One region of the Methylocystis hydrogenophila genome, then DNA from elsewhere that is predicted to be linked to it. Evidence: predicted binding sites of a transcription regulator. Region 1 holds the regulator's gene; each other region holds the start of a gene.
What was found. The regulator LexA, encoded in region 1, represses DNA repair genes until DNA is damaged. The targets are predictions, from matches to a motif close to TGTTCNNNNTGTGTTCNG.
Positions count from the first base shown of each region.

Region 1 (9,827 bases):
CCTAATTCGTGGCTAAGTGGGAAAGGATGTAAGAATCCCAAAACAACCAGGAGGTTGGCTTAGAAGCAGCCATCCTTTAAAGAAAGCGTAACAGCTCACTGGTCTAAATAAGGGTTCTCGCGCCGAAGATGTAACGGGGCTCAAGCCACGAGCCGAAGCTTTGGGTTTGCCCGCAAGGGCAAGCGGTAGCGGAGCGTTCCGTAATCCGTCGAAGGGATAGCCGTGAGGCGTCCTGGAGGTATCGGAAGTGCGAATGCTGACATGAGTAACGAGAAACACTGTGAAAGACAGTGTCGCCGAAAGTCCAAGGGTTCCTGCGTAAAGTTAATCTTCGCAGGGTTAGCCGGCCCCTAAGGCGAGGCCGAAAGGCGTAGTCGATGGGAACCACGTTAATATTCGTGGGCCAGCAGGTGGTGACGCGTTGCGGAAGCTGTTCGAGATTACTGGATTTCTCGGGCGGCCTAGCGGCGCCAGGAAATAGCCCCTGCATGAGACCGTACCCGAAACCGACACAGGTGGACAGGTAGAGTATACCAAGGCGCTTGAGAGAATGACGTTGAAGGAACTCGGCAATCTACCTCCGTAACTTCGGGATAAGGAGGCCTTCCGTTCGCGCAAGCGGGCGGGAGGGGCACAGACCAGGGGGTGGCAACTGTTTAACAAAAACACAGGGCTCTGCGAAATCGCAAGATGACGTATAGGGTCTGACGCCTGCCCGGTGCCGGAAGGTTAAGAGGAGGAGTGCAAGCTCTGAATTGAAGCCCCGGTAAACGGCGGCCGTAAATATAACGGTCCTAAGGTAGCGAAATTCCTTGTCGGGTAAGTTCCGACCTGCACGAATGGCGTAATGACTTCCCCGCTGTCTCCAACGTCAGCTCAGTGAAATTGAATTCCCCGTGAAGATGCGGGGTTCCTGCGGTCAGACGGAAAGACCCCGTGCACCTTTACTGTAACTTTGCATTGGCATTCGTGTCGGCATGTGTAGGATAGGTGGTAGGCTTTGAAGCATGGGCGCCAGCTCGTGTGGAGCCACCCTTGAAATACCACCCTTATCGTCATGGATGTCTAACCGCGCGCCGTCATCCGGCGCCGGGACAATGCATGGTAGGCAGTTTGACTGGGGCGGTCGCCTCCCAAAGAGTAACGGAGGCGCGCGATGGTGGGCTCAGACCGGTCGGAAATCGGTCGTCGAGTGCAATGGCATAAGCCTGCCTGACTGCGAGACAGACAAGTCGAGCAGAGACGAAAGTCGGTCATAGTGATCCGGTGGTCCCTCGTGGAAGGGCCATCGCTCAACGGATAAAAGGTACGCCGGGGATAACAGGCTGATAACCCCCAAGAGTCCATATCGACGGGGTTGTTTGGCACCTCGATGTCGGCTCATCACATCCTGGGGCTGGAGAAGGTCCCAAGGGTTCGGCTGTTCGCCGATTAAAGTGGTACGTGAGCTGGGTTCAGAACGTCGTGAGACAGTTCGGTCCCTATCTGCCGTGGGTGTAGGAGAATTGAGAGGATTTGTCCCTAGTACGAGAGGACCGGGATGAACATACCTCTGGTGGACCTGTTGTGGCGCCAGCCGCAGTGCAGGGTAGCTATGTATGGACGGGATAACCGCTGAATGCATCTAAGCGGGAAACCCACCTCAAAACGAGTTCTCCCTTGAGAGCCGTGGAAGACGACCACGTTGATAGGCCGGGTGTGGAAGTGCGGCAACGCATGGAGCTTACCGGTACTAATAGCTCGATTGGCTTGATCGCTCTCATTTATCGACGCCCATACTCGTATGGCGCGTATAGAGAGACCTCATTTGCTTCGAAGATGTGTTTCGCCGGCCTGGTGGCCTTCGGCGGAGCGATCAGACCCGATCCCATCCCGAACTCGGCCGTCAAACGCTTCTGCGCCAATGGTACTATGTCTCAAGACCTGGGAGAGTAGGTCGTCGCCAGGCCTGCGAAGCACATCAATCCTCTTAACGATATTTTTTCCAGCAGTGCTGCTTTCGCCGCGCTGCGTTTTCGGTTTCGCGCTGCTTTAGCGCGTTTCTTTTAGGCGCATTTCTCATGGCGCGGGGTGGAGCAGCCCGGTAGCTCGTCAGGCTCATAACCTGAAGGTCGTCAGTTCAAATCTGGCCCCCGCAACCAAACAAATTCGAAAACCCCGGCCCTTGCGGCCGGGGTTTTTCTTTTTGCGCCGATAAGCTTTTCCGCATCGGCGTTCCGGATCCGTCGCCGCAGAACGCCCGCGAATCGGGGAACGTATGCCCGTCCCAGCAGTTAGGCGCAGGGGCCCCCGCCGGGTGAGATTCTCGATGTTCTTTCACAGCCTCTACGATCTCGAACGAATCGCCGTAGTTGGCGTCCTCGCATATGTCACTTTGATCGTGATGCTCAGATTCACGGGCAAGCGCACGCTTTCAAAGATGAACGCTTTCGATCTGATCGTCACGGTGGCGCTCGGTTCAACCCTGTCCGCGGCCATCCTGAACAATCAGGTGTCGCTCGTCGAATGCGCGCTCGCCTTGGCGCTGCTGTGCGCGCTCCAATATGTCGTGACCTTCACATCGGTGCGCTCGCAGACATTCGCCAATCTGGTGAAATCGGAGCCGGCGCTGCTTTATTTCGAAGGGCGCTTTCTTCCCGAGGCCTTGCGGCGCGAGCGCGTCACCGAAAAGGAAGCGCTGGCGGCGATGCGCAGCCAGGGCGTCGCCGATCTCGATCGCGTGAAAGCGGTGGTGCTCGAAACCGACGGCAGTCTCAGCGTCGTGCAGGACAAGGGCGGGGGGCTCGATACGCTGCGGGATGTGAGCGGAATCGCCGAGAGCAAACAGCCTTAGCGTTTCCGTTGCGGCCTGCGCGCCCGAAGCGATACAGCCAAGGCTTCGATCGCGGGCGCAGGCTTCCATATTGGTGACGAGGATGGCGGCGCGCGTATCTATCGCGCGTTTTCCGCTGTGCGTCCGCGAGACGCTCGCAACCAAAGAGGGGCGCCATGGCCGAGTGGCTCGACAATCTCATTCCCATCAAGGCCCCGGAACTGACGCATGAGCAGCTCGCCGGCTGGCGGCCGACGCGCGCAGCGGCCGAGGGGCTTGGCTGCCGCCTTCTCGCCGATCAGCGCATCGAGGCGGCGGGCGGCGTCACCCTGTCGGCCGATGTTTATACGCCGCGCGCGCCCGGCCGCTATCCGGCGATCGTCCAGTTCGCCGCCTACACGCGCGAGCTGCACACCGCCGGCGCGCCTGTCGGCAGCAATGAGATCGGTTCGCCGCCCGTCTTCACCGACCGCGGCTATGTCCAGGTGGTGGTGGAGCGGCGGGGCATGGGCCGTTCGGGCGGGACGCAAACTGTCTTTCTGGCTCCCGAGGACGTCGACGACCATGAGCGGGCCATCGCCTGGGCCGCCGCCCAGCCCTGGTGCGACGGGCGTGTGGCGCTGTTCGGCACATCCTATTACGGCATGACGCAGCCCCTTGTCGCCGTCCGCCGTCCGCCGGCGCTGAAGGCGTTTTTCTGCAACGAGATCTGCACGGATTATTTCCGCCACCTCGTGCAGTTCAGCGGCGTCTTCAACCTCTATTTTTGCAACCTCTGGATGGGCGCCAATTTCACGCCGGCGATGTATCGCCTGCGCGTGCCGCCGGTCGTCCGGGCGCTCCTCAGCCATGTCTTCAATTCGCCGCTCCAGCGGTTGTGGCGACCCTTATTGATGAAGCGGATCGACGCCATCTACCGCGCCTTCATGTCCAAAACGCCGGTCAAGCCGGTGCGCGAGTGGTACGCGAACTGGATGCTGGACGGAAAATCGCGAGAGACTTGCGCGCTTCAGTCAGGCCCTTCGGGAGATCTCGGCAAGATCGAAATCCCTTTCGTCGTGGTGCAGAATCTCGGCTATTTCAACCTGCACCAGTTCGGGAGCTATGATCTGTTTGAGAACGCCGCGACGCCGGCGGACCGCAAATGGATGATCCTCGCGCCGCCGCGCTACGAACTGCCGGTCTATGCCTGGCAATTGGAGGCGCTCGCCTTCTTCGATCATATTTTCCACGGCGTGGACAATGGCTACGCCAGCCAACCGGCCGTCCGCTACTGGCTCGAAGGCGAGGAGCGATACGTCGGCGCCGCCGACTTTCCGGCGCCGGGAACGACGCAGCGGCGCTTCTATCTCGCCTCGGGCGGCGCGGACGACGCGCGCCACAAGCTGGCGGAGACGCCGGGAGAGGGCGAAAACCGCTGGGCCGCCGTTCCCCTGGGCTTGCCGGTGCTCGGCGGCTTCGATGAGGTGGCGAACCAGACGCTCACATTCGAAATGACCGCGGCGCGGCCGATGACGCTCGCCGGCCCCGTATCTCTCAATCTCGTCTTCAGCTCCAATGAGATCGATTCCCATGTCGTCGCGCGGCTCGGCCGCGTCGCCAAGGACGGCCCCTATAGCCTTCTCTCGCTCGGAGCCATGAGTCCGGCGCGGCGGCGGCGCGACCCGGCGCGCGACACGGCCTGTGAGATCGTGCACGACACCTCCTTTCGGGAGCCTTTAGAGCCCGGTAGGCCGGTGACGCTCTCCTTCAGCCTTACGCCTGCGCCGACCCGGCTGCAGCCCGGCGACCGCTTGCGACTCGACGTGGCGAGCCGCCTCGATCTGCTGCGGAGCGACGTCAGCCATGGCTATGTGCATTTCGACATGCCGGGGCCGCCCTATTTCGCGCGCAACACGCTGCATTACGGGCCGGATGCTTATCTTGCCGTGTCCGAGGCGCCGGCGGCGTGAGAGCCGTGTTCACAACCGCAAATCATGACTTCGGCTTCCTCGACAACAGCCATAGCGCCGAGATGAAAAATCCCTTCGTAAGCGGGAGCAGGAGCAACACGAGCGCGATCGTCAGCGGCACAACGATCAGCATCTCGACGGCGCAGGCGTAGCGTCCGCTGCTCTCCAAGATAAAGAGAAGCGGCACGACGAGAATCGTCACGACGCCGACGGTCAGCCACGCCGGCCCGTCATCCGCATCGAGGCCCGCAAAGCCTTCCCCGCAATGGGCGCAAGAATCGCGCGGCTTGAGGTAGCTCGCGAACAGCTTGCCTACGCCGCAGTTCGGGCATTTTCGCCTAAGTCCGCGAAACAATGATCTGCCCGGCGATGGGTCGCGCTTCATTGACGGCTAAACCGAATGACGGGGATCGCCGCGCGATGTGCGCGCAATCGCGTCGCGAGTCCATCTAATGTGGATCTCGCTCCTGATTTGACGGGATAGGTTCTTGTCGCGCCGCAGGCAACCGCCCGCTGGCGCGTGGCGGGCCAAGGCGATGCAAGACAAGGGGCGCGGTCGGCGCTAGGCTCTTTCCCATATTTGTGCGGGACCGGGCATTCTTGAACGACATTTCGCGCACGGCTGAACGGGAGGAACGCGGCCGCGATCTTTCATCGCGCCTCTTTCCGCTGCGCGCCCGAGGCATAGCGGGAGCTCTCCTCGCGTCGCTGGAGCAGGAGCGGGCGCTGCGCCGTCCGTTTCTGTGGCTGGTCGTCGCGTCGGGCGGCGGCGTCGTGCTCTATTTCTCGGCTGAGCGCGAACCTTCGCTGGCGCTCTGCCTTTGCGAGCTCGCCGCCTTTGCCGTCCTGGCCGGGCTTACGCGCCGCCATGCGCGGGCCCATGCGCTTTTCCTGACGCTTGCTTTCGTCGCCCTCGGCTTTGCGTCCGGCGCCTGGCGGACGGCGCGCGTCGCCGCGCCGATCGTTCCACGGGTTGGCGTCGGCGAACTGACGGGCTTCGTCGAGGAGGTGGATCTGCGCCGCGCCGGCGCGCGTTTCATTCTGCGCGTCGCGAGCGCCGAAGGCTATCCGGACGACGTCGTTCCCGCCCGCGTGCGGCTGACGACGCGCGGCGAGCCCAATTTTTCGGCCGGCGACTTCATCGCCTTCAAGGCGCGGTTGATGCCGCCGGCGCGGGCGGCGCTCCCCGGCGGCTATGATTTCGCGCGGGACGCGTTTTTTGCGCGCATCGGCGCGGTCGGCAACGCGCTCGGACGCATCGAGACGATGCCGCCGCCCGAACCGGCGCCATTCTCGCTGCGTTTCTTCGCGCATGTCGATCGCATGCGAAACGCCTTGGCGATGCGGGTCTATCGAATCATCGACGGCGACGCGGGCGCGATCGCCGCCGCCATGGTGACCGGCAAGCGCGACCTGCTGTCGGAAGATGCGAAAAATCTCATTCGCCGGGCGGGCATATTTCACATCATCACCATTTCCGGCGTTCAGATGACGCTTGTCGCGGGCATCTTCTTCGTCGGCTTTCGGCGCTTGATGGCGATGTCGCAAACGCTTGCGCTGAATTATCCGATCAAAAAATGGGCGGCGGCGCTCGCCATGCTCGGCGCCATTCTCTACGACATCGGCACGGGCTCGCGCGTCGGCACCGAGCGCGCGCTTGTGATGACGCTCATCATGCTTGCGGCGGTTCTCTTCGATCGTCCGTCGCTGTCGATGCGCAATCTGGCGCTTGCCGCGCTCTTCATCATCGCTTTCGAGCCGGAGGCGTTGCTGGGGGCAAGCTTTCAGCTCTCTTTCGCGGCGGTGGCTGCCTTGATCGCGGTGTACGAATGGCGTGGCGAATATCTCGCGAAACGCCGCATCGACGATCGCGCGCCGCGCGGGCGATGGGCAGCGTTTCGTGAAAGCGTCGTCGAGCGCCTGCTGCAAGGACCCGGGGCGGCGATTTTCGCAACGCTCTGCGCGACCTCGGCGACCGCTTCATTCATGGCGAATGATTTTCACGAGCTGAGCCCCTATGTGCTGATCGGCAATCCGCTGACGCTGGCGATCATTGAATTTTTCGCCGTTCCCTGCGCGCTCGTCGGCGCCGCGCTTTACCCCTTGGGCCTCGACGGCTTCATCTGGCGCTATCTGAACCTGGGCATCGACCTCGTGACCTATCTCGCCGGGCTGATCGCGAGCGCGCCCGGCGCGAGTCTGCCGGTTGCGGCTTTTGCGCCCTGGGCGATCCTTTTCCTTTCGCTTGCGGTCCTGTCGCTCGTGTTGTGGCGCACTTGGGCGTGGCGCGCGCTCGCCATTCCGCTCGCCGTGATCGGGCTGATGGGCGCGAGGAGCGGCGCGCCCTTTGATCTGGCCGTGCCGGCGACCGGAGAATCGGCGGCGCTGCGTCTTCCGTCCGGTCAGCTCGCCGTCATGGGGCAAAAGCCGAGCGCTTTCGCCGCGGAACAATGGTTGCGGGCGGACGGCGACTCGCGCCCGTCCGCGGACGCGAGGAGCGGCGTCGCTTGCGACGACGCGGGTTGCGTGGCGAAGGCCGTCAATGGCCGCTTAGTCGCGCTCGTCGCCGGGCGCGGCGGCTTTTTCGAAGACTGCGCGCGCGCCGCCGTCATTGTGACGCCGCTCTATGCGCCATTGGGCTGCGCGGCGGAGATCGTGATCGATCGCCAGCGACTGTCCGAAACAGGGGCGGTGGCTTTGAGGTTCAAGGCGGATCGCGTCGAATGGACGACCGCGCGCGCGATCGACGAGGATCGCCCATGGTCCCCCGCGCCCCGCAATCGCCGGGCGTCCGGATTTGCCGCGCCGCTGAGCGATGACGAGCGCAGCGCGGAAGAGGCGCGAGCGATGGAGCCGCTGGAGTAGGGCGGAGCAATTCACGCGTCATCGCGAGGAGCGTAGCGACGAAGCAATCAAGGGGCTGTTAAAGCGCTGGATGGCTTCGCTTCGCTCGCAATGACGGCATTGCCACGAAACTAATACTTCCGCAGCAGGCTCACAAGCCTGCCCTGAATGCGGACGCGATCGGGGCCGAAGATGCGCGTCTCATAGGCGGGGTTGGCCGCCTCCAACGCGATCGAGGCGCCGCGCTTGCGCAGGCGCTTCAGCGTCGCTTCCTCGTCGTCGATCAGCGCCACGACGATGTCGCCGGTGTCGGCGCTGTCCTGCTTGCGGATGACGACCGTATCGCCGTCGAGGATTCCCGCTTCGATCATCGAATCGCCGCGCACTTCGAGCGCGAAGTGCTCGCCGCTCATCAGCAGGTCGGGCGGCAAATTGATCGTGTGGCTGCGGTTCTGGATGGCGGAGATCGGCGTGCCGGCGGCGATGCGTCCCATGACCGGAACGGCGACCTGATGGTCGCCTTCGTCCTCGAAACGTTCGCTGAGCGGCCGCACGCGCCCGAGATTTCCCTCGATGACGGACGGCGAGAACTTGCCGCTGCGCCCGCCGGCGACCCGTGGCGTGGACGATTCGGGCAGACGCAGAACTTCGAGCGCGCGGGCGCGATTGGGCAGGCGGCGGATGAAGCCGCGTTCCTCGAGCGCGAGGATCAGCCGATGAATCCCCGACTTCGACCGCAGGTCGAGCGCGTCCTTCATCTCGTCGAAGGACGGCGGCACGCCCGACTCCTTCAGACGTTCATGGATGAAGCGCAATAGATCATTTTGTTTTTTGGTCAGCATCGCCGCACCGCCCCGCAAGCCGAATCGTTGATTTTGGCTGAGCCGCAGCTTCTGGCTCGATAACCTAAACAAATCATGAACAGAACGATATCGGTTCTTACTGCGTTCCGCAAGTCATATGTTCACGCTTTGGTTAAGCCATCATTCGTGACGAACTATGTTCGCCCCGCCTGTCCCGTGCTAGACGGGCCGACCCAAAGCCAAGGAATTCGCGTCGCTCATGTCTCAGGTCGTCACTCGCTTCGCTCCGTCGCCCACCGGCTTTCTGCACATCGGCGGGGCGCGCACGGCGCTGTTCAACTGGCTTTACGCCAAGAAGCACGGCGGTCGGATGATGCTGCGTATCGAAGACACCGACCGCGAGCGCTCCACGCAAGCGGCGATCGAGGCCATCATCGACGGCCTGCAGTGGCTTGGCCTCGAATGGGACGGCGACATCGTCTACCAGTCCGCGCGCGCGGCGCGCCATGCGGAAGTCGCCGAAGCGCTGCTGGCGCAGGGACGCGCCTATCGCTGCTACGCCACGGCGCAGGAGCTCGAGGAGATGCGCGAGAAGGCCAAGGCCGAAAAGCGCCCCTGGCGTTACGACGGCCGCTGGCGCGATCGCGATCCCTCCGAGGCGCCCGCCGGCGCGCCCTATGTCGTGCGCATCAAGGCGCCCCAGGACGGCGAGACGATCGTCGACGACGCCGTGCAGGGACGCGTCGTCTTCCAGAACAAGGATCTTGACGATTTCATTCTGCTGCGCTCGGACGGCGCGCCGACCTATATGCTCGCGGTCGTCGCCGACGATCACGACATGGGCGTGACGCAGATCATTCGCGGCGACGATCATCTCACCAATGCGGCGCGACAGACACACATCTATCAGGCGATGGGCTGGACGGCGCCCGCCTTCGCGCATATTCCGCTGATTCACGGACCGGACGGCGCCAAGCTTTCGAAGCGCCATGGCGCGCTCGGCGTCGACGCCTACCGCGCGATGGGCTATCTGCCGGCCGCGCTGCGCAACTATCTCGTTCGGTTGGGGTGGTCGCAGGGCGACAAGGAGTTCTTCACGACGCCGGAGATGATCGAGTCGTTCGATCTTGCGCAGGTGCATCGCTCGCCGGCGCGGTTCGATTTCGCCAAGCTCGAAAATATGAACGGCCATTATCTGCGCGACAGCGATGATGACGCGCTGTTCGACTTGCTCGTCGCGACGCTTCCCTATCTCGAAGGCGGCGGCGCCATCGCGCAGGCGCTCACCGATAGAACGCGCGCGCAGTTGCGCGCCGCCTTGCCGGGACTGAAGGCGCGCGCCAAGACCTTGAACGAACTTCTCGACGGCGCGGGCTTTCTCTTCGCGAAGCGTCCGCTGTCGCTCGATGCAAAGGC
Region 1 is NC_018485.1:33,112-42,938, forward strand. Features, by position in the region: rRNA gene BN69_RS00175 (23S ribosomal RNA) at 1-1,757, shown strand, start outside; rRNA gene rrf (5S ribosomal RNA) at 1,833-1,948, shown strand; tRNA gene BN69_RS00185 (tRNA-Met) at 2,065-2,141, shown strand; gene BN69_RS00190 (DUF421 domain-containing protein) at 2,309-2,833, shown strand; gene BN69_RS00195 (CocE/NonD family hydrolase) at 2,989-4,764, shown strand; gene BN69_RS00200 (DUF983 domain-containing protein) at 4,787-5,149, opposite strand; gene BN69_RS00205 (ComEC/Rec2 family competence protein) at 5,365-7,629, shown strand; gene lexA (transcriptional repressor LexA) at 7,740-8,450, opposite strand; gene gltX (glutamate--tRNA ligase) at 8,671-9,827, shown strand, end outside.

Region 2 (9,827 bases), 1.3 Mb from region 1:
CGTCGCCGGTCATCGCGACGATATGGCCGTGGCCTTGCAGCGCCTTGACGATGTTGAGCTTGTCGACGGGGCTGACGCGCGCGAAGACATGCGGCTGCCTCGCCAGCGCCTCCAGCATCTCGGGCCGCATCTTCGCCATCTGCCCGGCTTCGAGCACGCGCAGCTCGCCGCCGTGATTGAGATCGAGGCGCCGCGCGATGGCGAAGGCGGTCGCGCTTTGATCGCCGGTGATCATGACCGTGCGCACGCCCGCGCGATGCAGCTGCTCGAGCGCCGGGCCGACGCTGGCGCGAATAGGATTCGCCATGCCGGCGAGACCGAGCCACACGAGATCATGCTCGTCACGGGGATCGCCGCCGGCTTCGCCGACCGCGACGCCGAGAACGCGCAGCGCATCGCCGGCCATGCGTTCATTGGCCTTGAGAATGGCGGTCCGCGCCGGGCCGTCGAGCGGCGCGGCGCCGTCGGCCGTGCGGCGGGCCGCGCAACGCGCCAGCACCTCGACCGGATCGCCTTTGACGCAGAGCATGCGCCCGCCGCCGGCCGCTTCGTGGAGCGTGCTCATGCGCTTGCGGCCCTCGCCGCGCGCCACGCTCGTCAGCGCCGGGGCAGATCGCCGAAGCGCGATGGGATCGACGCCCATCGCCACGCCCGCCTCGATCAGCGCGGTTTCGGTCGGCGTGCCGTCGATCTCCCAACCTTTCGCTGCGGGCGCGACGGCGGCGTCGCTGCACAGCGTCGCGGCTTCGAAGAGGCGACGCGCAATAGCGACCGTCGCGGCGTCGGCATCGACGCCGTCGCGCAATAATCGCCCGTCCTGCAGCTCAAACGCGCCACTGTCGACGTGAACGCGCGCCGCCGCCATGCGGTTTTCGGTGAGCGTGCCGGTCTTATCGAGTCCGATCGTTTCGATCGCCCCAAGCGTCTCGACGGCGTCGATCTTGCGCACCAGCACCTTGCGCCTGCGCATGTCCTGCACGCCCAAGGCGAGCGTCGTGGTCGCGACGGCGGGCAGCCCCTCGGGAATGGCCGCCACCGCGAGCGAGATCGCGCTGCGCAAAGTGGGGATAAGGCCATGGCCGCGCAGAAGACCAAGAGCGAAGACGCACGCGCAAATGGCGCCATTGACGATGACAAGTTCGCGCTCGACGTCGCCAAGTTCGCGCTGGATGGGAGTCTGGGGCCGCTGCAGCGCGCCGAGCAATTGCTGCACGCGGCCGATCTCGGTCTGCGCGCCGATGGCGGTGATAATGGCTGCGCCGGATCCGCCGGTCACCGCCGTGCCGCGAAACACCATATTGCGACGATCCGGGACTCCCGTGTCCGGCGATAAGACGATCCTTGCGTCTTTGGGGGCCGGTTGCGCCTCGCCGGTGAGCGGCGATTCATTCACCGTCAGATCGTCGCTGGCGATCAGCCGCGCATCCGCCGGCACGAAGGCGCCGCGCTCGATCAGCAGGAGGTCGCCCGGCGCCAGATCGCGCGCGTCGACCCTCAATCGTGCGCCATTGCGGATCACGGCGGCGTCCGATAGCTCGTCCGAGGCAAGGCCCGAAATCGTGCGGTCCGCCTGACGCTCGGTGGCCGCGGCGATGCCGGCGTTGATCAACACCACCGCGGCGATCATCACCGCGTCGGCGACGCCGCCGGTGGCCAGCGACACCACCGCCGATGCGCCGAGCAAAACGATCGGCAGACTGGTCAATTGCTCGGCGAAAATGATCGCAGCCGAGCGCGGCTCGGCGCGGCGGAGTTCGTTGCGTCCCCATCTTTGCAGTCGTTCCGACGCGTCCTCTGTCGTCAAGCCTCGACGGACGTCGGTCTCCAACCGCGTCGCGAGCGCATCGATCGCCTCGGCGTGCGCGGCGCTTTCCGGCGCGAGCGACGCGCCGTCGCCGACGTCCCATGCCGGCTCTTCGGCGACCGCCGCTTCGAGCGCCTGCATCAGCCGCGCGCTTGTGAGAGGCTGCTGAAATTCGATGAGAGTCGAACCCGTCAACTCGCTGGAGCGAACGAAAAGGACGCCGGGCAGGCGTCGAAGCCGTTCCTCGACGGCCCGCGCGAGCGCTGCGCGGCCGCGCAGACCCATATGGCGGATCCGCGCGCGGCCGCAACACGCGTCATGAATAAGCTCGGCGCCAAATTGCGCACAGGACTCAACGCCGAAGCGACGCGAATCTACGGGCGCGTTCTTTGAGTCCGCTTCAGGCAGGATCATGGAGCACATTGTCTGGCGCGCATCGAAGCCCGCTTTTCACGACCGCTCGATGACATTTCTCAGCCCTGCGAATCGCTTCCGCAAACCCGCTGTTCTGAAGTCATGTCTTCGGCGGCCGACCGCAAACGGCGACGCGCAATGGGCGCACTCCGCAATGTTCGAGATCGCTACTATAGTTGCGCGCAAGGGATAGACGCAACCGCACGCCCTGCGCCGCCAATTCGACCGCCGGCGGAACCTTAGCGAAGGTTCGGCGTTCCCCCACGACGGCAGGATTGAGTCGCGCCTTTGTCAATTTGCAAATCTGCTAATGTTTTCAGTTTCGTCGATTCGGGTGGGAGCGAGCGATGGTCTTGAGAGAGCTGCGCGCGGCGAGCTTCGCCGCAACTGCGTCCGCCGCCGCGCCGCTCAACTCTCTTCGCACCGTCGATAACGCCATTCTAGCCGCCGAGGTGACGCGGGCGTATAACGCCATTGCGGCGGACTTCTTTCTCATGCGCAATTCAAAAATCGCTTTCTCGAGGGGAGGACAATCATGACAAAGAGACGGAGCGCGTCTGTCGCAGCCGCCGCCATGCTTTTGGCCGTGTCGACACATCCGCGCCAAGGCGCCCGCGCCGAACAGGCGGCGGCCGCCGTCGCGACGCCGCCCCCGCTCACCAAATTCGAAAAGGCGCCTCCGGGCGAAGCCGAGCAGATTGCGCAAATCATCGCGCTCACCACGCAGCTTCTGGAGATGCGCTATCCTGAAGGCATGGCGCGGCGAGGCGTGCATCCGAAGGATCACGGCTGCGTCAAAGCGACATTCACCGTCAATTCCGACATTCCGGAAAATTTTCGGGTTGGCGTATTCGCCACGCCCGGCAAAAAATATCCGGCCTGGATTCGCTTCTCCAACGCCACGCCCTTTCTCGCGCCCGATCTCGGCAAGGGCGGTCCCGACAGTCGCGGCATGGCGATCAAGCTGATCGGCGTCGAAGGAGAGACGCTGCTGAACGAACCGGGCGCGAAGACGCAGGATTTTCTGCTGATCAATCTTCCGGCTTTCGCTTTCCCCAACGTTTCGGAATATTTGGAAGTCACGAAAATCCAGCTGGCGAACAATGATGATATTCGGCCTTTCTTCGCCAATATGACGCCCGAGAAGCAGAAGACCGCGGCCGTCGTCACAAAGATCAAGCAAACCAATGTCGGCAATCCGCTCGAGAGTCCCTATTTCTCCGCCGCGCCATTTCTTTATGGCTCCGACAGGGTCGCGAAATTCAGCGTGACGCCGAGAAGCGCGGAAAAAACGCCCGTGCCGGCAAATCCAACCACGAATTATCTGCGCGAGGCGATGAAGAAGAGCCTCGACCCCGCCAATGGCAAGCCGGCCGTCTTCGATTTCAAAGTCCAGCTGCGCAATGACGAGTCGCTGCCGATCGAAGACGCGACCGCCGAATGGTCGGAGACGACCGCGCCGCAGCAAAATGTCGCGACGATCGAGATCGGTCAGCAAGATTTCGACAATGCGTTTCAGGTGACGGAATGCGAGCATATGGCGTTCACGCCCTGGCACGGGCTCACGGCGCATCGACCGATCGGCGGCATCAATCGGCTGCGTCGCGACGTTTACATCGCCTCTTCGACGTTCCGGTCCCAGCCCAAAGAGCCGACGGGATTCCCAAAATGGCCGTGGTGACGCGTCTCACAAGCGCGATCGCGCGCATTTCGTTCGTCGCAGGCTTGGCGCTGGCGTCGCACGCCTGCCTGCACGCGCCGGCTTGCGCGCAAACGACGCCTTCCGGCGGCGAGTGGCGCGCCGAGCAAGAAAGACGGTTGAAGGCGCTTGACGCCTATATCAGCCGCAAGCCGGTCGCCTATCGTTGGTTCGCGGATTTTCCCTTCGGCCTGACGGATGGCGCGCCCTTCATCCTTCTGAAGCTGCTGCCGAAGCTCGCGCCGGAAGAATGGGGAAGCGGGAATAATTTTCTCGACGTCGCCGGCCTCTTCATCGATGAGCGCGATCCCACCTACCCGATCGCGCGCGGCTTCGGCTGGACCGGATTGGCGCGCCAGGACGCGAACGGCGCGCTCGACTACGCGGCGTTGAGTTGCGGCGCCTGCCATATCGGCCGCGTGCGTCTCGACGACGGCAGTTTTCGCTATCTCGACGGCGGCGTGAACGCGCAGTTCAACCTCGTGCAATATCGCGTCAGAGTCAGAAACACGATCGAGAAGATCACCGCCGGCGCGACGACGCCAGAGGAGAAGATCGAACGCGCCACTCGAGCCGTTCTCACAGCGCTCGACAAGGCGCACGCCCAAGACAGAAATTACTTCTACAAGAACTACTCCTTCGCTGGACGCCGCTTCGACGCCGCCTATGAGACGCGTCAGATCGAGCTCTTCATGCAGGACGCCCCGGCGATCGTCGGCAAATATCTGACGCGCGCCGGACTGGAATATGTCTCGCTGCTCGACCTCGTCTACAAGAACTATAAGGGCTTCGAGGAGCAGATGACGCAAGGCTTCGGCGGCATGGCCGACGCGACCGGAGTCAGCACGTCGATGGTCTACGCCGCCGCCGAAGCGCGCGGCGAAACTCCTGATCCGAAGACAAGCCTGCCGCCGACGCCGGGGATCACCGACTTCATGGCCGTGTGGGAGCAGGAGAAGCGGCTGGCGCGCTGGTCCACGGATCACACGCAGCTCGTCGACGGCGGCGGACAATGGAACGGCAATATTCCGATACCGATCTTCCGCAACCTCGCCGCCGAACTGACGTTGGGGCTCGGAGCCGACACCGACATCCGCATCGCCGCCTTCAGCGAGGATCTGCTGCGCGACCTGCCCGCGCCCGTCTATCCCTTCCCCGTCGATCTCGCGCTCGCGAAAAAAGGCGCGGCGCTTTTTGAAGAAAATTGCGCGGCGTGTCACCGGCCGCATAACGGCAAGGTCTACGACCTCGGCACGGATCTCGGCCGCGCGCGCGTCGTCAGCGATACGATCGCGAGAAACGCCCGCGACAGCTTCACGAAGATCTGCCCGCCGGCGAGAGTGGTCGAGATGCCGCCCGCGGGCGACCGGATCGCGCCCTGCGCGAAGTTCGAAGGGGTCTCGCTGGAGAACCGCGCCGACGTCGCCATGGCCGATCCGAAGGCGCATGAGGGCTATAACGCGCTGCCGCTTGGGGGCGTGTGGGCGCAGGCGCCCTATCTGCACAATGGCTCGGTGCCGACGCTCTATCATCTCCTCGTCCCGCGCGAGCGCCCGGCCGTCTTCGTCAAGAGCCGACTAGACTACGACAAGAAGCTCGTCGGCTTTGCCTGGGAGCCCGCGCAGACGCTCTCGCGCGAGGGCTATCGTTTCGACGCCACGTCCTTTCCGGCGCTCTCCAACAAGGGGCACGACAAGGACGTCGTCGAGGACGGCAAGACGCTGAAGCTCGATTGGTCGGACGACGTCGCCGGCGCCATGGCGCTCGTCGAATATCTGAAGACGAAGTGACATTCGAAGCCAGGCGAGCGCCGACCGTCCTGCAGCCGTCATGCCCGGCCTTGTGCCGGGCATCCACGCCGAGACATCGCGAAATGTTTCGCGCCGAGATGGCATGTCCGGCTGATGTTCTCACATTTGCAGCGCGTCGTCGCGTGGATGGCCGCGACAAACGCGGCCATGACGCGGTGAGTGACAGCTTGCGCCTAACTCAGCCTGTAGCGCTCAAGCGCTGCGCAACTCCGAAAGGATACGCTTTAATAATTTTCGATCGGAAACGTTCTACTGCAGGATATATTCCTTTTTTATAATTCTGTTTAAAATTGAATATGGTAACTCACACTGACACATGCACTGCCCAAACCCGCCGAAGGCATAATCTCCATAATCAACCATTGCAGACGAAATGGTAAAACTCCAGTTTGCCAGTTCGCGGGTTCTGTTTGAAACCTCTCCTCGTTCGTCGTCGCTTAAATTCTTTTTTAATAATAATTTTTCTCCCATGGAGTCACGTTCATCTTTTTGCTCTTTTACTTGTGGCGCGCAGAGCTGCAATATCTGCTTTGCGCCGGCCTCATCAAATAAATCATCAAAATTTAAAACACGCCCTGAATTAACATCAAATGCCTTGTTTACTGAATAGCGGAACGGATGGGCTTGACCGACAACGTTTTCATATACGACCCCAATAGACGCAATATTCGCAGAGAGATAATTTAACTGCACCGACAGGTCCACAAAAAACTCGTGCCCCTCCAATGTAGAGGCTTTGTTATTCTCCAGTTTTGAGTCGTCGATCGCTGATTGTATGTGTTCATCGATAAACCTGTTTGCGTCCGCCATCCACGCCGCGCCGGGACGAAAATGAAAGGCTGTAATCGTCAGTCTGGCTTGGCCCTTCGCGGCAGGAACGCGCATGAAAAAGGGCCTTCCCACAACCAAGTGGCCGCCGCTCCCTGAGGTTGCACGCCCGGCCAAATAGGTCTCCCTTTGCCTGGTGGCTTCAATCAAACACTTAATAAATGGCGCGGTCTCTCGTTGATCTTCGCATGAGTTGTTACGCCACTGGATCCATTCAGTTTGAGATTCCTTTAATGCCGACCGCTCCTTAGCTGTAAACTCTTCCCGCAAGCGATTGTATGCGAGGCCCAACAAATCATCGGCCGCGCGAGCTTCTGCATCGGCGCAAATCGCTTTATCGGCTCGGGTTTGCGCGAGCGCGCAATCAATTGCTCGGGCGGGCGCCGCCGAACAAAATAAAGAAATAGCCGAGATGCATGCGCCTATCCCCGCTGACAAATAGATTCGCTTATTACGATCCAAGATATTTTCCTTTTGAAACGCGTGGCGTCGCGCAAGGCTGCTGCGATCCTCGCTGCATAGGGCTGCACCGGCATGCGCCGCGACCAGATCTGCTGCAGCTTGTGCGCGCACGTTGATCGATGGGGGTATTCTGACCAAGAGATATATGCTGGCCGTCGCGCCCTGTCTCTCGTCCCGCCTTGACTCTCCCGCATGGCGAGTCATTATAAGAACATAACAGGAACACATGAGATGACCCATCCGCTGGCGTCGCTGCGGAAAAGCCTGGCTTGCGCCCATCCGGCCGCAACTTCCGAGACCATCGCGCTCGGGGCGGAAAGCCTCGATCGGCGGCTCGGCGGCGGGATTCTCCGCGCGGCGCTGCACGAGGCCTATGCCGGGACCGCCGCCGACGCCCCGGCGGCGACGGGCTTCGCTTTGGCGCTCGCCAGGCGCTCCATGGCGGGAGAGGGGAAGCCGCTGCTCTGGGCGCGCCCCGAGGCGCTGAGCGCCGAATCCGGCGCGCCCTATCCGCCGGGCCTCGCCGACATCGGCCTCGACCCCGCCGCCGTCGCCTTCATTCGCGTGCGCGACGCGAGGGAAGCGTTGCAGGCGGGCGCCGAAGCCGCACGCTGCGCCTCTGTGGGCGCAACACTGATCGAACTCTTCGGCGAAGCGCGCGCCTATGACCTCACCGCGAGCCGGCGCCTCGCTCTGGCCGCCGCCGCCGCCGGCGCGCCGATCTTCATCGCGCGCGTCGCCGCCTCCCCTGCGCCGAGCGCCGCCGCGAGCCGCTGGCTGGTGCGCGCCGCGCCTTCCCGCCCGCTCGGGGGAAACGCGCCGGGTTCTGCGGCCTTTACGGTTTTTCTGCTGCGCCAGCGCGGCGGCGCGGCGGGGCAAGAGTCGCAAGAGTGGCGTGTGGAGTGGAACCGTGACCGTGGCGCCTTCGAGGACAGAACATTCGACGCATCGTCGCTATCTGGCCCTGTGGCTTCCCTTCCTGTCGGCGGAGCGCCTGACGCAGTCGCGCCGCAACCAGTCGGACGCAAGTTCGGATGACACGCCGCTCATTCTCGTCAAGAAAGAACGCAGCGCGCTGCGCATCGACGCGCTCGATCGAAAGGCGATCGCGCTCGGCTTGACGCCGGGCATGACGCTCGCCGACGCCCGTGCGCGCGCGCCCCATCTCTCAGTCGCCCAGGCCGACGCGGACGCCGACGCGCGGCTGATGCTGCGGCTTGCCGCCTTTTGCGAACAGTTCACGCCCCTCGTGGCGCTCGATCCGCCCTGCGGCCTCATGCTCGACGCGACGGGCTGCGCGCATCTTTTCGGCGGCGAAGCGATGATGCGGACCTGCGTCCTGCAGGCGATGGCGCGCCTCTCCTTCACGGGACGCGCCGCGGTCGCCGGAACGCCCGAGGCTGCGCGGGCCCTGGCGCGTTTTGGCGCGCAAGCCCTCGCGCCGCCCGGCGAAGACGAAAATTTCACCCGCCCGCTGTCCATCGCCGCGCTTGAAGCGCCAAGAGAAACGAGCGTCGCGCTGACGCGCGCGGGACTTACGACATTGGGCGATCTCGCCGATCGTTCCAGCGCCGCGCTGACGGCGCGTTTCGGCGACGAAACCATGCGACGGCTGACGCGCATTCTGGGACGCGAAGACGCGCGCATCACGCCCTTGCGGCCCTTGCCGGACTGCATGGTCGAGCGCCGTTTCGCCGAACCCTTTCTTGATCTTTCTGCGATAGAAAACGTTCTGCGCCCGCTGATCGCGGAAGCGATGGGCATTCTCGAAAGGCGCGGGCAAGGCGGCCGCGCTTTTGAAGCGCGCTTCTTTCGCACCGACGGCGCGGTTCGCGCGCTCTATTTCGAAACCGGCGCGCCCTCGCGCAATGTCGAGGCGCTGCTGCGGCTCTTTCGCCTGAAGGCCGACTCGCTCGCCGATCCGCTCGATCCGGGATTCGGCTTCGACGTTATCCGCTTTTGCGTCTTCAACGCCGAAACTCTGGCGCAAAGCCAGATCGGCTTCGAGCGGCAGGGCGCGCAGGACAGCGACGTCGCCGATCTCGTCGATCGCCTGGCGGCGCGTTTTGGCCGCGAACGCGTGCTGCGCTTTGCGACGCATGAGACGCATGATCCCGTGCGCGCCGCCTCCTATGTTTACGCGGCTTCTCCTTCCAAACCCAATTCCTGGGAGAAGCCGGAGCCGGGCGAGCCGCCCTTGCGGCCGCTGTTTCTGTTTGATCCGCCGCAACCCATCGACACAATGGCGGAGACGCCGGACGGTCCGCCGATGCATTTCAAATGGCGCCGCGTGCGCCATTTGATCGCCCGCGCCGAAGGGCCGGAGCGCATCGCGCCGGAATGGTGGCGCAACGCGGTCGGCCGCGACAGGCGAACGCGCGACTATTACCGGCTGGAGGATCGCGAAGGCCGCCGCTTCTGGGTGTTTCGCGAGGGCCTCTATGAAAGCGAAACCGCGAGCCCGCGCTGGTTCCTGCATGGGCTCTTCGCATGAGCGCGCCTTACGCCGAACTCGTCGCGGCGACGAATTTCTCCTTCCTGCGCGGCGCGTCGCATCCGTCAGACATGGCGCTGACGGCGCTGCTGCTCGGCCATACCGGTATTGGCGTCGCCGACCGCAACAGCGTCGCCGGCGTCGTGCGCGCCTATGCGGCGCTTAAGGAGCTGCAAGAAAAATTGCGCGATCCGCCGGCCGGCGACGAGGCGGCGCTTCTCACTGCGCTCGACGCGGAGCGCGTGGGCTCCTTCAAGCTCGTCGTCGGCGCGCGGCTGGTCTTCGCCGACGAAACGCCCGACATCGTCGTTCATC
Region 2 is NC_018485.1:1,319,023-1,328,849, forward strand. Features, by position in the region: gene BN69_RS06265 (cation-translocating P-type ATPase) at 1-2,089, opposite strand, end outside; gene BN69_RS06270 (hypothetical protein) at 2,566-2,757, shown strand; gene BN69_RS06275 (catalase family protein) at 2,754-3,899, shown strand; gene BN69_RS06280 (c-type cytochrome) at 3,887-5,707, shown strand; gene BN69_RS06285 (lysozyme inhibitor LprI family protein) at 5,978-7,129, opposite strand; gene BN69_RS19715 (ImuA family protein) at 7,250-8,056, shown strand; gene BN69_RS06295 (Y-family DNA polymerase) at 8,148-9,512, shown strand; gene BN69_RS06300 (error-prone DNA polymerase) at 9,509-9,827, shown strand, end outside.
Region 2: a site for LexA is predicted at 7,226-7,243, ahead of BN69_RS19715 (ImuA family protein). Genes of this name have one in related genera too.

Region 3 (9,827 bases), 970 kb from region 1:
GGAGGTTGTGACACTAGCACATTCTCGGCGCAGGTCGTCTTTGGGTCAAATCAAGCCATTCATCCGCCGCTCGGCGGGGAGAGGCTGGAGTTCGCACCCTTCACGAAAAATGACGCAGCAGCGACAGGCCGGCGAGGAGGCCGGCGACCGCAAGGCCGACCGAAGCCACGACATAAAAGGTCGCCATCGCCAGTTCGCCGCGTTCGTACAGCAACACCGTGTCGAGTGAGAACGCCGAAAAGGTGGTGAAGCCGCCAAGGATCCCGGTCGTGAGGAACAGGCGCCAGTTCTGCGACGCCTCGCCCTGGAAGGCGAAATAGCCGACGATCACGCCCATCAGGAACGAGCCGAGCACGTTCACCGCCAGCGTCCCGAACGGAAAGCCGACGCCGATCAGTCGGGCAAGAAGAAGATTGACCCCGTGGCGCGCGGCCGCGGCCAGTCCCCCGCCAGCAAATACGATGAAGAAGCCCATGACGTCGTCCTTTCCAAGAGCGGACGACAAACATGCTGCGGCAGGCGGCGTTTAAGGCGCGCTCCTCCCGCAGGACGCGCGTCCTTGCGGCAGGAGCCATCAGCCTCATCAGGCGGTTACCGGGAGCCCCATCCCGTAGGGAAGCCAGCATAGTCGCGCCGGCGCGAACGATCAACCGGCCGCCGGTCATCGCTCGACGGGAACGCTTACGCGGCAGACGCGTTATCCCGCCGTTGCGAAAGCATTTTTTGGAGAATTGCGATGAATTTACGCCTTGGCCTGCGCCTTTGCGCGCTCCTCGCGTCGACGCTCTTTCTATTCTTCATCGCGACGTCATCGCCGGCGATCGCGGCCGGCGGGGTGGGCGCGCAGTGCGGCGGCGTCGCCGGCCTTCCCTGCGCCCGCGGCCTCTGGTGCGAGATGCGCCAAGGCTCCTGCCGCGTCGCCGACGCTCTCGGCCGTTGCGCGCGCAAGCCCGCCTTCTGTCGCCGGAACTTAAGTCCGGTTTGCGGGTGCGACGGGCGCACCTACCCCAACGATTGCGCGCGCCGCGCCGCGGGCGTCAGCAAAAACCACAATGGCCGCTGCAGGCGCCGCCCCTGACCGCGCGTTCAGCCGCGGTTCGCCCACGTCTGAACGAAGGAACGGTGAAAGCGGCCGCCGGAGCAAAAGGCTGCAAAGGTGATTTTTAAGGGAGGACGATATGACGAAAATACTTTGGACATCAGCGATCGCCCTGGCGCTCTCGCTCTTCGCCGCCGCGCCCGTCTCGGCGGCCAAGGTCGGCGAAATGTGCGGCGGCATCGCCGGCGTTCCGTGCGACAAAGGCTTGTGGTGCGACCCCGAGCCGGGCCAATGCCGCGGGGCGGACATCGCCGGTAAATGCGTGGAAGTCTCGGAGCGATGCACCAGGGAATTTCGCCCGGTTTGCGGCTGCAACGACAAGACATACGGCAACGACTGCGAGCGTCGCGCCGCCAAGGTCGCGAAAAAGTCGGACGGCGAGTGCCCGAAACCCTACAGGTGAGATCGGGCGCCGGCGCGGCGCAATCGAGCCGCGCCGATTCTCTTGGCTAGTTGAAGCAGCCGCTGGCCTGCATCTGCGCGATCCAGACGGCGCAGGCCGCCTTAGAGCGATCGTAATGGCCGCGGCCGGGGCCGCCGCCATAGCCGCCGAATCCGCCGTAGCCGCCATCGCCATCATAGTCGCCGGGATCGCCGCCATCATAGTCGCCGCGATAGCCACGGCCATAGCCATGTCCGTATCCATGGCCGTAACCTTGACCGTATCCTTGGCCGTAACCCGGACCGTAGCCGCCATGCCCGCCGCGCCCGTATTGATGCTGGCGCATGCATTTGTTGTAGTTTTCGGCGATCGCGAAGCACAGCGGCGCATTGGCCGCCTGGGCGATCGGCGCGAAGAGGACGCCGAGCGCGCAAGCCGCGCCGACGATAGAGCAAGTCACGAGCCGCATGCGGGCGTTTTCCTTGTTTGCGCTCCCGAGCGCTTTTGCCGAGGCATCTTCGCGCGCGCCGGCTGAAACCAAGCTGAACGATCCTGTCTCAACGGCCCGCGATCACCAGCCGGCGATGCGTCGGCATGACGAATCGCCCGCGCCAAAAGCGTAATGATCGCCGCAGGCGAAGGCCACCGGCGGTTCGCCGGTCTGTTCGAAAATATCGTAGCCCTGCTTCAGATTGCGCCAGAACTCGGCCCAGTGCTGATAATTGCCGCCCGCGCCGACGAAGGCGAGCCAGCTGCCGCCGGTTTCCCGAGCGATCGCCTGCTCCGTCAGGCGGAAGGGAAAAATATGCACCTGCACTTCCTTCTGGCCGGCGCGCATCGCCGCCTCGACGAAGGCGTAGATTTCCTCGATGCCGCGGTCGGTCATGGCGAAGCAGCCGACCGATTTGCACGCGCCATGGACCATGACGAGGCCACCGGTTCGGCCGTTCTGGCGGTCGAAGGCGTTCGGATAGCCGACGTTGAACGCGCGGTGATAATTCGAATGCGGATGCAGCTGCTTCGCCGAGACGCTGTAGAAGCCTTCCGGCGACTGGTAGTCGGCTTCCTTGAGCTTGGGGCCGAGCCTGCCGGACCATTTGCAGATCGGATAGGTCTTGTAGAGCGAGAAGCGGCTGTTGTTCTTTCGAAGCCAGAGTTCGAGCTGGCCTTCCTGCTTGAAGATGCGCACGAAGACCTGATCCCCCATGCCGTAACGGATCGGGGCCTCCTGCTGAAAGGCGTCCTCGGGCGCAGGCCGCAAGGTCGGCTCGACGGCGCGCGCCACCTGGGTCGGCGGCGCCGACTCCTGCGCCGTCGGCGTCGCTTCAACGGCGGCGCGCGCCGAAGGCTCCTGCGGCCGGGCCGGCGGCAGCGGCGCATTGGCGAGCGCCGGCGCCGTCGCCGGGACTTCGGCGGGCGCGGGCGGGGTCGCCTCGGCGGTTTTCGGCTGCTCGGCAGGGGCCGCCGCCGTCTCGGCGAATTTGTCGGCAAGCTCGGCGAGATTGGCCGGTCGCGACGGGGGCAGCGGCGTGGGCTTTTCCACGATCTCCGGCCGCGCGGGCGGCGGCGCGGGCGGGAAGGAGATCGACGCTTCGACGCCGTCTTGCGCCGGCGGCGTCGCCGTCTCGACGATCGGCTCTTGCGGCGTCGCGATTATGGGTTCGGGCGGCGGCGCAGGGGGGAAGGCGCCGGGCTTCACCCGCAGGGCCATGCGGCGCAGGCCGGTCGGCAGCGCGCCGCCCCAGGCGCTGCGCGCGGCGTCGCTGCGGACGGGAGACGCGCTCTCGCCCCAGGGCAGATAGCGGAGGGCTGCGACTCCGCCGACGAGCGCGACGACGGCGATCGCCGCCAGCGCCAAATGGGTCTGTCGCGGCGTCATGCGCCTATGCAGCCTCTCCTGAAGATTCCGAGCCGAGATTCTGAATTTCGAGCCTGGGCTGAGCAAGACATCCGAAAAAGGCGCTTTAGTGGCCTTCGAAGGCGACCAGCGTGCGCACCGGGACGCCCAGCGCCTGGAGTCTTTTCACGCCGGCGAGGTCGGGCAGGTCGATGACGAAACAGGCGGCGACGACGTCGGCGCCGGCCTGGCGCAGGAGCTTCACCGCGCCCTCGGCGGTGCCGCCGGTGGCGATCAGATCGTCGACGAGAATCACCCGCTCGCCGGGGCGGACCGCGTCCTCATGCATCTCCATTTCGTCAACGCCATATTCGAGTTCATAGGCGATCGAGACGACGCGATGCGGCAGCTTGCCCTTCTTGCGAATCGGGATGAAGCCGGCGGAAAGCTGATGCGCCACCGCGCCCCCCAGGATGAAGCCGCGCGCCTCCATGCCCGCGACCTTGTCGATCTTGCCGCCGCACCAGGGCTGCACGAGTTCGTCGACCGCCTTGCGGAACGCCTTGGCGTCGCCGAGCAGGGTGGTGATGTCGCGAAACAGGATCCCCTTCTTGGGATAATCGGGAATGGTGCGAATGGCGTCGGCAAGCGGCATGAAACGGCCTTGCGATCAGCGGCGAGGGTCGCCGCGTGGATGGGATGGCGAACCGCCACGCCCAAAGAGATACACGGAGGGCGGGGCAGGGCGCAAATGCAGGGGGCGTGGCTGAGGACGGGCGTCGCGCGCCGGCGCGCCCGATCGTTCCTTGTCGTCGCCCTTCGATTCCGGACAAGGTCGCCAAAAAGAACTTGGCAAAAAGAACAAATCGTGCACACTGGAGTTCAGGGTCGAGCGCGCTCCTTCACCCGGCGCCCTGGCCTCGCGACCTCCCTCGCAGCCGCATTGCCTGCGCCTAGCTAACCGTGCCAGAAGGAATTTCAGCCGTGAGCCAAGCCAATCTCCGCCTCGTGGAAGGGACGTCCGTGGACAAGACCAAGGCGCTCGACGCCGCTCTGTCGCAGATCGAGCGCGCATTCGGCAAAGGTTCGATCATGCGGCTCGGCAAGAACCAGAAGGCCGTCGAGATCGAGACGATTTCGACGGGCTCGCTGGGGCTCGACATCGCGCTGGGCGTCGGCGGCCTGCCGCGCGGCCGCGTCGTTGAAATTTACGGGCCGGAGTCCTCGGGCAAGACCACCCTCACCCTGCATGTCATCGCCGAGGCGCAGAAATTGGGCGGCGTCTGCGCCTTCGTCGACGCGGAACATGCGCTGGATCCGATCTACGCCCGCAAGCTTGGCGTCAATCTCGAAGATCTCTTGATCTCGCAGCCCGACACCGGCGAGCAGGCGCTCGAGATCACCGACACGCTGGTGCGCTCCGGCGCCGTCGACGTGCTCGTCGTCGATTCGGTGGCGGCGCTGACGCCCCGCGCCGAAATCGAGGGCGAGATGGGCGACGTGCAGCCGGGCCTGCAGGCGCGGCTGATGAGCCAGGCGCTGCGCAAGCTCACCGCCTCGATCGCCCGCTCCAACACGCTCGTCATCTTCATCAATCAGATCCGCATGAAGATCGGCGTGATGTACGGTTCGCCGGAGACGACGACCGGCGGCAATGCGCTGAAATTCTACGCCTCGGTGCGGCTCGACATCCGCCGCATCGGCGCGATCAAGGACCGCGAGGAGACGACCGGCAACCAGACCCGCGTCAAAGTGGTCAAGAACAAGGTGGCGCCGCCGTTCAAGCAGGTCGAATTCGACATCATGTATGGCGAGGGCGTCTCCAAATTCGGCGAATTGATTGATCTTGGCGTCAAGGCCGGCGTCGTCGAGAAGTCGGGCGCCTGGTTCTCCTACGACAGCCAGAGGCTCGGCCAGGGCCGCGAGAACGCCAAGAGCTTTTTGAAGCAAAATCCCGAGGCGGCGCAGCGCATCGAACAGGCGATCCGCGAGAACGCCGGGCTGATCGCCGATCGCATTCTGGACGCGCCGGATGACGACGAGGCCTAGGTCGTTTGGACTCTCAGGAGTCCATTTAGGCGCAAATCAGATTCAAGGCGGCCTTACGCGAGGCGGCCTTGGATGTGATGGAACGACTGGTTTTGACCGACGTGGCGTTGGAGCGGAGGGCGCCGTGGATCCTGCGCGCAAGGGGGCTGGTCGCGATTTTTTCGAGGCGAAGTCTGATGATCCGGACGTCGCATATCTGATCGTCGACGCCGCCATCGCCGATCGCTTGCGTCGCATCATCGCCGCCAAGGGCGCGCGCGCCGTCATCCCCAACAACCCTCATCATCAGACAAGCCGATTCCGAAAAAACTGACAGATTTTTTCGATGAGAACCTGCTCCGACATTGCGGTTTTGGGCGCTTCCTTATCGATTGCGTGATTTCATGTGACCGGGACGCCCTCTAGCGGCCGTGGCTTGCGATTGCGAAGACGCCACGCGCGGACAATCGAGAATTTGCATGGATATGCGCCAGAACATGCGCCAGGCGAGAGCGCCAGCGCCCAAACAGATCGCGGCCGCCGTGATCGGGAATGCGCTCGAATGGTATGATTTCGTCGTCTACGGCTTTTTTGCTTCGGTTCTGGCGCAGGCGTTCTTTCCAAGCAGAGATGAGACGGCCGCTCTCTTGCTGGCGTTCGCGACTTTTGGCGCGGGCTTCTGCACGCGTCCGCTCGGCGGCCTCTTCTTCGGATTTTACGCGGATCGGAAAGGACGAAAGGCGGCGCTGCAACTCGTCATATTCGCGATGACCGCCGCGGTGGCTGTCATCGCGCTCACGCCGACCTACGCGAAGATCGGCGTTTCCGCCCCTCTGCTGATCGTCGCCGGCCGCTTGCTGCAGGGATTTGCGACCGGCGGAGAATACTCCAGCTCGACCTGCTTTCTCATCGAAATGGCGCCCCGAGGCCGACGTGGTTTCTATGGCTCGCTGCAAGTATTTGGGCAGGCGCTTTCGATCCTGCTCGCGACGCTGGCGGGCATCGTCGTGACGAGCGTTTTCTCGGTCGATGCGGTGAATGAATGGGCGTGGCGGCTGCCGTTTTTCGCGGGCCTGCTGATTGGTCCCGTCGGACTCTATGTCCGACGCCATCTCGACGAAACGCCGGCATTCAAGGCGACGGCAAGGGCGTGCGGCGCGCGGGAGGCGTTTGTCGATCTGATCCGCCGGCGCGGCGAGAGGCTGCTCGTCTGTTTCGTCGCCACGATCGGCACGACCATCTCATTCTACGTGATCCTCGTCTATATGCCGACCTACGCAAAGACCGAGATGGGATTGACGCTTGAACAATCCTTCCTCGCCCAGGCGCCCGCGCTCCTGCTGCTGATGGCGCTGACGCCGTTGATGGGCGTTTTCTCCGACCTCGTCGGCCGTCGGCCGCTGCTGCTGGCGTCGAATGGTTTGCTTCTGCTGTGCGCTTATCCTCTCTACGTCTGGCTTCAGGCCGAACGGTCGGTTTTGGCGCTGGCGTTGGCGCAAATAGCCTTCTGCGTCATGATGTCGGGCGTCTGCGGGGCGTTTTCGACGGCGCTCGCGGAGCAGTTTCCCACGCATACGCGTTCCGCGGGCCTTGCGATCCCCTACAATCTCGCCGTGATGATCTTTGGCGGCTTCGCCCCGTTTATCGTCGCGTGGTTGATCGGCTTTTTCGACACGCCCGTCGCGCCCGCCTTCTATCTCATCTTCGGCGCCGGCGTGGGCCTCCTTGGCGTTGCGGGCCTGCACGAACGGCATGGGGAGTCGGATCTCGAATGACCGCCGCATTGAACTATGGCGTTCGACGATGGTTGATTGAGTTTGACGCCTGCGGCGGACGCTAGACGGGAGACTTTCATGAAGAGAATTGCTGTTTGGATCGCGTCTTTCCTCATGACGCAGCAGATCCTGCTCGCGGAGGCGATCGCCAGACCCGCGAGATGCGTCATCGCCAGCAACGGCGCGCCGGCCTATAACGGCGCGTGCGATTTTTCGGCTGAAGATCGCGGCAGCTTTTCGATTACGCCAGCCGGAAAACGCGCATTCAACGGCGCGACGGTGGTCAGCGTTTTCGTCACGTCGCCGGGCGTTGCTGAAGTGCGAGGACTGACTCGCGACGGGATCAACTCCCGCTGGGGAGAGGCGAAGCGCTCCAAAACCGATCCCGCCTGCTGGGTCGGCGACGACTTCAAGATCTGCGTCTACTGATCAAAACAAAAGCGGCGCCGAAGCGCCGCTTTGCAACTGGTTGCCGTAAAGACCGCGAAGCTTAGCGCTTCGAGAACTGGAAGCTGCGGCGGGCTTTGCGCTTGCCGTATTTCTTGCGCTCCACGACGCGGGAGTCGCGCGTGAGAAAGCCTTCCTTCTTGAGCGCGGAACGCAGCTCCGGCTCGTAAGCGGTCAACGCCTTGGCGAGGCCGTGGCGCACCGCGCCGGCCTGACCCGAAAGTCCGCCCCCGGCGACCGTAACGACGATGTCATATTGACCCGTGCGCTTGGTGACGCCGAAGGGCTGAGCCAGAATCATGCGCAGCACCGGACGGGCGAAATAGACTTCGACGTCGCGGCCGTTGACGGTGATCTTGCCGGGGCCCGGCTTGATCCAGACGCGCGCGACGGCGTTTTTGCGCTTGCCGGTCGCATAGGCGCGGCCCTGCTTGTCGAGCTTCTGCACATAGCGCGGCGACTCGGGCGCCGTGGCGACGCTTCCCTGAAGGTCGGAAAGCGAGGAAAGGGTGGTCTCGGCCATGATCAGGCGCTCCGGCTATTCTTGACGTTCAGGGCGGCGACGTCGAGCGTCTGTGGGCTCTGCGCCTCATGCGGATGTTCGGCGCCCTTGTAGACGCGCAGATTGCCGAGCTGCTTGCGGCCCAGGGGGCCGCGCGGCAGCATGCGCTGCACGGCCTTCTCCAGGACTCGCTCCGGGAAGCGCCCTTCGAGAAGGAACTTCGCCGAACGTTCCTTGATGCCGCCGGGAAAGCCGGTGTGGTGGTGATAGACCTTCTGGTCGCGCTTGCGGCCGGTCAGGACCACCTTTTCGGCGTTGATGACGATGATGTTGTCGCCGTCGTCCATATGCGGGGTGAACGTCGCCTTGTGCTTGCCGCGCAGACGCAGCGCGATGATCGAGGCGAGGCGGCCGACGATGAGCCCGGAGGCGTCGATCAGCACCCATTTCTTTTCGATGTCGGCGGGCTTCGCCGAATAGGTCTTGCCAAACATGAGATGGGAATTCCGTGTGAACGGTGTGTTCGGATGGGTGTGGATAGGGGATGGGGCAGCAGGGGTCAAGCGGTTTTTGGGCTGCCGAAGTTCCGGGAAGCTTTAAAAACTCGCATGTAGCGCGTGGTGGTAAAATAATACCGTATACGTGCGTTCGCGGCGCAGGCTTCACGTTCGCCGACGAAAAGAGCTGGCGCAGGGTTTCATCGAAAAGCAGATTGCGGAGCGCGCGGGCTTAGAAATCTGGGCAAATTCAACTACCATCCGTGATGGCCGGGGCAAGCCCGGCCATGACGAGCCGACCGAGAATGGCGCGTTTGCCGAGGCGTCGGTTTTGAAGACGACGTGTGTCGATGATGTTGTCGGGATGCTTTGCTATGATGGCCTCGCCAAGACCATCGAAGAAATGGATGCGAGCGTTTTGGCGGAAGCGATTCGACTCGAGCCGTTCGGCGAGTATCGAAAATGGCCGGGACAGGCCCGGCCATGACGCATAGGAGACCTGAGTTCCAGCGGTTCGCTACTGATGCAGCGCTTCGCCATGCAGCGCGATGTCGAGACCCTCGCGTTCGTCGTCGTAAGTCACGCGGAGCGGCGTGATCATGGAGACGATTTTCAGCGTCGCCAAAGTGCCGATCACGCCCCAGGCGATCGTGACGAGAACGCCGATCGCCTGCACGTAAAGCTGATGCGGATCGCCTTCCAACAGGCCTGCGACGCCCGGATCGCTTTCCGAAGCCGTGATCGCGCGGGTGGCGAAGACGCCGGCGAGCAGCGTGCCCATAATGCCGCCCACGCCATGCACGCCGAAAACATCGAGCGTGTCGTCGTAGCGAAATTTGTATTTCGCGACGGTGCAGAACCAATAGCAGACGCCGCCGGCGATCAAGCCAATGACAACGCCGTGCCAGGGCAGGACATAGCCCGAGGCCGGCGTGATCGTGCCAAGTCCCGCGATGGCGCCCGAGATGACGCCAAGCACCGACGGCTTGCCGCGCTGGAGCCACTCCAGCCCGCTCCACACCAGCGCGCCCGCGCAGGCGGCGAGATGCGTCGCCGCGATCGCGAAGACCGCGCGGGAATTGGCGGCGAGCGCCGAGCCGCCGTTGAAGCCGAACCAGCCGACCCAGAGCAGCCCCGTCCCGACGACGGCGAGCGAGAGATCAAAGGGCGAGAGATTTTCGCGTCCGAACCCGACGCGATTGCCGAGCACGAGCGCGCACACCAACCCGGCGACGCCCGCATTGATGTGCACGACCGTCC
Region 3 is NC_018485.1:999,225-1,009,051, reverse strand. Features, by position in the region: gene crcB (fluoride efflux transporter CrcB) at 101-475, opposite strand; fluoride riboswitch at 559-620, opposite strand; gene BN69_RS04775 (Kazal-type serine protease inhibitor family protein) at 737-1,078, shown strand; gene BN69_RS04770 (Kazal-type serine protease inhibitor family protein) at 1,179-1,502, shown strand; gene BN69_RS04765 (hypothetical protein) at 1,549-1,950, opposite strand; gene BN69_RS04760 (L,D-transpeptidase family protein) at 2,053-3,360, opposite strand; gene BN69_RS04755 (adenine phosphoribosyltransferase) at 3,446-3,973, opposite strand; gene recA (recombinase RecA) at 4,303-5,367, shown strand; gene BN69_RS04745 (hypothetical protein) at 5,492-5,680, shown strand; gene BN69_RS04740 (MFS transporter) at 5,826-7,121, shown strand; gene BN69_RS04735 (hypothetical protein) at 7,200-7,550, shown strand; gene rpsI (30S ribosomal protein S9) at 7,612-8,091, opposite strand; gene rplM (50S ribosomal protein L13) at 8,094-8,564, opposite strand; gene BN69_RS04720 (hypothetical protein) at 8,713-9,054, shown strand; gene BN69_RS04715 (ammonium transporter) at 9,085-9,827, opposite strand, start outside.
Region 3: a site for LexA is predicted at 4,176-4,193, ahead of recA (recombinase RecA). Genes of this name have one in related genera too.